2 regions of the Providencia sp. 2.29 genome follow, and region 2 is predicted to be linked to the other one. Evidence: predicted binding sites of a transcription regulator. Region 2 holds the regulator's gene; the other holds the start of a gene.
The links. The regulator PhoB, encoded in region 2, activates phosphate uptake and scavenging genes when phosphate is short. The targets are predictions, from matches to a motif close to CTGTCATAAAACTGNCNNAT.
Positions count from the first base shown of each region.

Region 1: kdgR (DNA-binding transcriptional regulator KdgR) is a predicted target of PhoB. The motif match lies at 2,707-2,726, and genes of this name have one in related genera.

Region 1 is NZ_CP065420.1:2,927,353-2,931,789, reverse strand. It holds gene I3B46_RS13670 (RNA polymerase sigma factor FliA) at 146-874, shown strand; gene I3B46_RS13665 (bifunctional 4-hydroxy-2-oxoglutarate aldolase/2-dehydro-3-deoxy-phosphogluconate aldolase) at 1,027-1,644, opposite strand; gene I3B46_RS13660 (sugar kinase) at 1,647-2,600, opposite strand; gene kdgR (DNA-binding transcriptional regulator KdgR) at 2,840-3,625, shown strand; gene I3B46_RS13650 (hypothetical protein) at 3,832-4,188, shown strand; gene I3B46_RS13645 (chitinase) at 4,221-4,437, opposite strand, start outside.
Region 2 is NZ_CP065420.1:795,167-799,603, forward strand. It holds gene I3B46_RS03400 (AAA family ATPase) at 1-606, opposite strand, end outside; gene sbcD (exonuclease subunit SbcD) at 603-1,820, opposite strand; gene phoB (phosphate regulon transcriptional regulator PhoB) at 2,104-2,793, shown strand; gene phoR (phosphate regulon sensor histidine kinase PhoR) at 2,813-4,129, shown strand.

The sequences.
Region 1 (4,437 bases), 2.1 Mb from region 2:
ATATATTCACAGTGTAATTGTCTTCGCTAAATTTATTTAGGTTAGGATAAATAGCACTAATTTACCTCATTACTCTACGGATTGAATTATTGTGCAGCTAGCATAATGAATACCTTTATATAAGTTTTAAAGGGTGATTCCGGTTGTGAGTGATTTGTATACTGCCGAAGGTGTAATTAATAAAAATAGCCTATGGGAGCGTTATTATCCCTTAATACGACATGAGGCCCTAAAATTACAAGTGAGATTGCCTGCGAGCGTCGATATTGATGATCTTATTCAAGCTGGCGGTATCGGGTTATTGCATGCGTTAGAGCGCTTCGATGCTTCTCAAGGAGCATCATTTGCCACTTATGCAGTGCAGCGTATTCGCGGCTCCATGCTAGATGAATTGCGCAGTCGAGATTGGGCACCGCGTAGTGTGCGCCGACAAGCTCGTGAAATGGCTAAAGTCATTGGAGAATTAGAGCAATCATTGAGTCGCAGTGCGACGGAAAGTGAAATTGCCCAAGCACTCAATATTGACGTTACAGAATACCGTCAAGCCTTACTTGATACCAACAACAGTCAACTTTATTCCTATGATGAATGGCATGAAATTCATGGCGAAAGCTGTGAGCCTGCTATTGATGAAAGTGATGGAGGCAATCCATTAAGTTTACTGATGGAGTCTAATCTACGCGCACAAATCATTGAGGCAATTGAGCAGTTACCAGAGCGGGAGAAACTGGTACTTACCCTCTATTATCAAGAAGAATTGAACTTAAAAGAAATTGGTGCGGTTTTGGAGGTCGGAGAGTCGCGAGTCAGTCAGCTCCATAGCCAAGCCATAAAACGTTTACGCGGTCGCTTAAAATCATTAACGGAGTCGTAGGCTATTTACGATTAAAAGAGCAGACAGGGAAGTGGCTAGCTAAAGGATGAGAGTATCAATAATGTGACTGTAATTTATTGCGTATTATCGCTACGCTTCTATAAGTTGGCGCTCTTGACTTAAGATAGTGTAAAGAGCGCCAGAGGCGTTGGTTAAAGGCTCGCAGCGTCAGCAATTAATTGGCCTAAAGCTTGCCAATTTTCATTATCGATCAGCTCATTAGGCACCATCCACGAGCCACCACAAACTAATACAGATGGTAGTGCTTTATATTCTTTGATATTTTTGGGGTTGATCCCACCCGTTGGCATAAAGTTAACAGGATAAACCGCGCTCATTGCTTTTAGCATCGCTACGCCACCAGAAGCTTCTGCTGGGAAAAACTTCACTGTGGTTAAATTAAATTCTAATGCCTGCTCAACTAAGCTTGGGTTATTGAGCCCAGGGATAATAATGACATTTTTTTGTTGGCAATAAGCGACGATTTTAGGGTTAAAACCTGGACTTACGATAAAATCCACGCCAGCGTCAATGGCTTGATCAACCTGTTGCGTGGTCAATACCGTGCCCGCCCCAATAAGGATTTCGGGGTATGCTGCTCGCATATTTTTAATCGCTTGTACTGCGGCGGGAGTGCGAAAGGTGACCTCAGCACAAGGTAGACCATTTTCCATTAGCGCTTGTGCGAGAGGCGCGCCATGTTCCGCCTTGTTGATTGTGATCACTGGCACCACACTGATTTTTTTTAGTTTTTCGATTAATTGATTCATGTTTAGATCCCTTTGATATTGTTTAGCTCTATGATAGGCATCGCTTCACGCGGAATAATGGCGCCTCGGTGTTGGATCACGGTTCCTGCAAGTAAATGGCCTGTGCGAGCCGCTTCTTCAGGAGAGCCACCTAGAATTCGACAGGCAAGATAGCCTGCACTGAAAGAATCGCCAGCGGCGGTGGTATCAATGACGTGAGTCACTTTATTCGCAGCCACTTCGAATTGTTGATCGTGAATGATGATATAGCAGGGTTTTGCTCCGCGTTTAATAACGATCTCTTCAACACCCTGCTGCTGTGCACGTGCAATGGATTGGCTTTCTTGCTGATCACCATACAGCAGTTGCTCATCATCAAAAGTTAAAAATGCAATATCAGTCAGTGATAACATTTGTTGGTAGGCTTGCTGTGCCGCCTCGACAGAAGGCCATAATGCAGGGCGATAATTATTGTCAAAAATGACCTTAGCACCTGATTGGCGAGCCGTTGCTAACAGTGTAAACAGTAATTGGCGAGCGGGTTCAGGTAAAATGGCTAAGCTAATCCCACTTAGATAGATATATTGCTGTTGATTGAGTAATTGTTGAGTTCGCTCGGCGGTTTGCTCATTCAACCAAAATTTGGCCGCTGAGTTATCACGCCAATAAAAAAAACGGCGCTCGCCATCCTCTGATGTTTCAATTAAATACATACCGGGAAGGTGTTTTTCGGCGATCACGACATGGTCGGTATAGATCCCTTCGGCTTGCCAACTTTCTCGCATTTGTTGGCTAAAGGGGTCTTGACCAAGCCCCGTTAAATAGCGAGTGACAACACCTTGTTTGTGGGTTAAACGTGCAAGGTAGAGTGCACTATTTAGGGTGTCTCCGCCAAAAGTCTGCTTAAATAATTCCCCTGATTTTTGTAACTCAACCATACATTCGCCAATCACGGCAACTTGCAAAGCTGTAGCCATTTTTACCACCTATCGTTTTTATTTTTTATAACCGAATTGAGTCAAACCTCATTAGCTAACAGCATTAAAACCTATTTTTTAGACAAGTTCAAATAAAAATGAAACGCTGTTTTAAAAATATCAAATCACCGTTCTTGTTTTTCATGAAAGTGATCTTTATGCTGTTGAGTAAACATAAAGTCAGCACATCAAACCATCTGATATGGCTATCATATTGATTTGAATAAATAGGAAGGTGAATGGTGGATAAGGTCACGCAAACGGATGCCGTTTCGTCAGTAGTAAAAGTATTCAGTATTCTCAATGCATTAGGAGAACAAAAAGAGATTGGTGTGTCTGAGCTTTCACAACGACTGCTGATGTCAAAAGCGACTACCTATCGTTTCTTGCAAACCATGAAACAATTAGGTTATGTGGCACAGGAAGGGGAAGCGGATAAATATTCATTGACGCTTAAACTATTCGAGTTGGGGGCTAAATCTCTAGAGTATGTTGATTTAATTGAAATTGCTGATAAGGAGATGCGCCATATTGGACAGTTAACCCATGAAGCGCTGCACCTTGGTGCTTTTGATGATAATGCGATTATTTATATTCATAAAATTGATTCTAGCTACAACTTGCGCATGTACTCACGGGTTGGACGGCGTAATCCATTGTATTGTACCGCGATCGGTAAGGTGCTTTTAGCATGGCAGGATGAAGCAACAGTAACAGGTATTTTAGCGCAGATTGAATTCGTCAAAAAAACCGATACAACACTATTGAGTATTGAGGCGTTAATGGCTGAATTAGCGGTGGTGCGAGAGCAACATTATGCAGAGGATAGGGAAGAGCAAGAGTTAGGGTTACGTTGCATTGCCGTACCTATTTATGACCGCTTAGGGCATGTGATAGCAGGACTATCAATCTCCTTTCCTACAATTCGTTTTGATGAACAGCAGTTGGAATATTATATCCGTTTGCTAAAGGCTGCCGGACGTCAGATTTCAGAAAAAATGGGATACCACGCTTATCCGTCATAGTCAGGGTTTAAACCAGTTATTTTTCATTGAGCTTTATATGATTGACTATTTGATATTAAAGTTTAATTAAATCAATCGTTTGATGCTTGGTTAAACTATCACTTATTTGCGGATAAAAAGACCAATCACGCGAGTTTTTACTGATAAAACTCGCCATCTCATTTGTCATATTTATAATTTTGGCATTATCTTGTAATGAAAATATGATGATGCTTAAAAATTTATTGATATTTAGCCTATTTATTATGTCTCCCCAAGCCATAGCAACGGATTATACCTTCACAGAAAAAGCGCCTGCTGACCGTGTGTATGATGAAGATTATCAAGGTATTGATGCTATCAAGCAGCAGCAACGCTTCATGTTTGATCCAAACAAGAAAGTCGCTGAAGAGGAGCGCAGCTATGAAGATTTACTTGCTCAAAAACAACAAAATGATGCGTGGGATAGTTGGGGTAATGATGTCTGTCATCGCTCTTTCACCACGATGGGATGCACTAGTGAGCCAGCATGGTTGCATGATCCGCAACAATTGAAGCACATGATTGAACAAGCAGGAAAATAAGGTGAGGCAATGTATCGCCTCACCTTGGGCCGTTATTTCAGTGCGTTAGTGAAGCGTTCCGTGTATTCAAAATCTTTGGTTTGCTCGGGGTTACCTGAATAAGAGGCTGATGCGGACTCGCCGACGCCGACCCTATCGCGGGTTAAGCTCCACATTGAAATTAAGTTCACACCATTAGTTTTTGCAAAATTACTTAATGTATTGATATCGTTAAAATTAAACATAGACCTATCATCATTAAGGCCGATC
Region 2 (4,437 bases):
AATCTCTAAATCATTTTTGACCTGTTTGTGCTGGCGATAGATATAGCTGGATATTTGACTATAAATTTCCGTGCCGGTGATCTCTTCTAACAGATCGGCTCGCTCTTTTTCGCTCGCATTTAAAAAGGCGGCAAAATCCCCTTGTGAAAGCAAAATAGACTTTGTAAACCGTCCGAAATCTAGCCCTGTGATCTGAACAATTTGTTCTCGTATGTCACTGACTTTTTCCGCAATGATTTTACCGTCACTGACAGTCGCTAGCTCGGCTTTTGGCGGTTGTAATTTTCCTTCTGGCTTGTTGCTGGCTCGTCGTTGGCTCCAAAATGCGCGGTAAGCGATACCTTTGACCTCAAATTCCACTTCAGCCAAGCACTCGCCAGTATGGCGTGTCATAAGCTCATTTTGTTTAACGGATAGTGTACTTAAACGAGGTGTTTGGTGATAGAGTGCGAGACAAATAGCATCTAGTAAGGTGGTTTTACCCGCCCCAGTAGGGCCTGTGATCGCAAACAATCCTTGGCTAGCAAACGGCTCTTGGGTGAAGTCAATTTTCCATTCGCCTTTTAGAGAGTTAATATTTTTTAGGCGTAGACTTAAGATTTTCATGAATTTCCCTCTAACTCAGCACGCAAAGCGTCATAAGATTGCCTAAAGAGTACTAATAAGCGCTGCTCTTTTTCTTTATCATCTAGCGACTCTTCCGCTAAACGACGCAAAAATACCTCTTCGGCGGTAAGCTCATTTAAGGTTTCATTAGCGAGAGCTTGTTGGGGGTTTTGTGGTTTACGTGCACGGCGTAACAATACAACTTCAACGGGTAAGCCTTTGATAATACTTTCGATACGTTGTTGGATATCAGCAAGATAGTCCTGTGAAGCGACTTCGATATCTAACCAAACTGGGGGCGTATCTGGCTTGATAGAGAGTGCATGTAACTGATTTTGAATGTCTGCAAGTGACCCTTTTAGTGTTTGCAAAGGTTGAAAAGTTGGGATCGCAAGTTGGTGGATTTGCGACAGTTCGCGGCCATCAAACTCCACTAAGCAAACACTTTTTTGTTGGTTCGCTTCATCAAAGCTTAATGCAATCGGTGAACCAGAGTAACGAATATGTTGCTGTTGACCAATAACTTGCGGACGATGAATGTGCCCCAAGGCGATATAGTCAGCCGGAGGGAAAGCGGCAGAGGGAAATGCGTCTAAAGTACCAATATAGATATCACGCACAGAGTCCGTCAATTCAGCCCCGACAACCGTTAAATGCCCCGTTGCGATAATTGGGATATCTAACCCCATAGTTTGCCGCTGCTGCTCGGCAAGCTGATAGCTAGCTTGGTAATAGTCACGAATGGCTGTTTGTAATGATAGCTGCTTCTCTTCACTGCTCTGTCCTGCAACACTTAATTGAATATCTCTAGGGCGTAGAAAAGGGATCGCACACAACAGTGCTCCGGGTTGCCCTTGTGCATTCTTTAATGTGATCACATGGGGCGTTGCTCCTGAAGTGACGACATCCGTATTCAAATAGGCAAGCAGTGAACTGGTTTCATTTAAGACGGAAACAGAGTCATGGTTACCACTTAGGATCACCAATTGGCAACCTGTTTGCTGTAGCGAGACGACAAATTGATTATAAAGCTCACGGGCATAACTTGGGGGGGAGCCGGTATCAAAAATATCTCCCGCAACAATCATGGCATCAACTTGATGAAGTTTGACCTGCTCAATAAGCCAAGTTAAAAACTGTTGATGTTCGGCTGCGCGGCTTTTAGTGAAAAAATACTGGCCAAGGTGCCAGTCAGAGGTATGGATAATACGCATGAAGGCCCCTTCCTACGGCTTTATATGTATACTATGCTCAGTATACCCTATCATGACCCTTTAAGGGGATCTCTGAACAAGCAGACAATTCAATGTGATAACGATAGGCGAAGCAGCAGGCGCGACGATGTAAAGTATGACGAGAATGTTTCACTTAAATGACAATTTACCGCTAATATAGAAAGGATTATTGTTATTTGATGACGGTATTCATAATTCTGTCATAAAAGTGACGCATAATGCTTTCACTTTTAATGATCTCTTCTTATTTACAGGATTAATCATGGCAAGACGCATTCTAGTGGTTGAAGATGAAGCGCCCATCCGAGAAATGGTTTGTTTTGTATTAGAGCAGAATGGTTTTCAGTCGATTGAAGCTGATGATTATGATTCCGCCATCGCGCAGTTAGTTGATCCATTACCCGACCTTGTTTTATTAGACTGGATGATCCCTGGTGGTTCAGGCATTCAAGTGATTAAACACATGAAACGTGACAGTGATACGCGCGATATTCCTGTGATGATGTTAACCGCAAGAGGGGAGGAGGAGGACCGCGTAAAAGGATTGGAAGTGGGGGCGGATGATTACCTAATAAAGCCGTTTTCACCCAAAGAGCTTGTCGCTCGTGTGAAAGCCATTCTACGTCGTATTTCCCCGATGGCAACAGAAGACATTATTGAAATGAACGGGTTAACACTAGACCCAACGTCTCATCGGGTCAGCAGTAATGACACTCCTATTGATATGGGGCCGACGGAGTATAAGCTGCTGCATTTCTTTATGACTCACCCTGAACGAGTATATAGCCGCGAGCAGTTACTCAATTATGTATGGGGAGCGAATGTGTATGTTGAAGATAGAACGGTTGATGTGCATATCCGCCGCCTCAGAAAAGCCTTGGAGGCTGAAGGGCATGATAAAATGGTTCAAACAGTGCGTGGTACTGGTTATCGCTTCTCAGTGCGTTACTGATCAATAACAGGAGATACCAGTGCTTGAACGCCTATCATGGAAACAGCTAATTTGGGGGCTGTTTTTATTCATCTTACCTGCATTAATCTTATCGATTTTTATCGGCCATCTTGCATGGCTTTTAGTCATCTCATTGACCGCAGCGCTGATTTGGCACAGTTATAACTTGATGAAGTTGTCATATTGGTTATGGCTTGATCGGAGCATGCTGCCCCCTGATGGTAAAGGCGGCTGGGAGCCAATCTTTTATGGGATCTATCAGCTTCAGCAGCGCAACCGAAAACGTCGGCGTGAATTAGGGCAGTTGATCAAACGCTTTCGCAGTGGCGCAGAATCTCTCCCTGATGCCGTCGTAATGATGACTCTTGAAGGGAATATTTTCTGGTGTAATCGCCATGCTCAACATTTATTAGGTTTTCGCTGGCCGGAAGATAGCGGGCAACCGATTTTTAATTTATTACGCTATCCAGATTTCAGCCGTTATTTTACATTACAAAACTATGAACAAGCGTTAACGATAGAGCTAAACAGTGGCGCTATTGTTGAATTTCGTGTCTTACCTTATACCGAAGGTCAGCTATTAATGGTTGCGAGGGATGTCACGGAAAAGCGCCGATTAGAAAAAGCACGTAGAGACTTTTTTGCGAATGTCAGCCATGAACTACGCACACCACTAACGGTGATCCAAGGTTATCTTGAAGTATTAGATGATCAAGAAAATGCCTCAGCTGCCAACAAAAAAGCGTTAACGGTAATGCAAGAGCAGGCGCATCGAATGGATAATTTGATTAAACAACTGTTACAGTTATCTCGCATTGAAGTGGCGCCTCATATTAATTTAGATGAGCAGGTAAATATTCCTGTAATTTTAAAAATGATTGAACAGGAAGCGATGAGTTTAAGCCAAGGGCGGCAACAGTTTAAATTTATGGTTGATGAAAAGCTGTATGTTTACGGTAATGAAGAGCAGCTTCGTAGTGCGGTGGCTAACTTGGTCTATAATGCCATTATGCATACACCGGAAGGAACAACGATCCAAGTCAGTTGGCAGAAAACACATAATGGGGCACGTTTTGGCGTTGCTGATAATGGGTTGGGGATCCCCCCAGAGCATATTCCACGTTTAACTGAACGTTTCTACCGTGTTGATAAGGCGAGGTCTCGCCAAACAGGGGGAGGAACGGGGCTTGGTTTAGCGATCGTCAAGCACGCTTTGCAGCATCATAATAGCCAATTAATGATAACCAGTCAGTTAGGCAAGGGGAGCGAATTCTCTTTTACTCTGCCTCCTGTATTGATCGTATCAGACAAAAAAACAGCTAAAACACTTCATTAAAGATGTGACATACCTCGATGAGAGCGGCAAACAGCCGTTCTTATCGACCCAATCCAACATATCATTATCACCGCCAGATATGTCGCTCCTTCTTATTTAAAAAATGAATCTCTCTATATTTGTGATGGGTTATTAAAAATTTCTGTTTTCTAAAAAACCTATATTTCGCTTTGCAAAACCATAATCGATTTAAAAGATAAGATAAATAATGGTTTAATTGGTTGTTTTTTGTTCAAATCATATAGCGCATATTCTTATTTTACTGACAGTAATCACTAGTTATAAAAAATACTTTAGAGATTTATTCT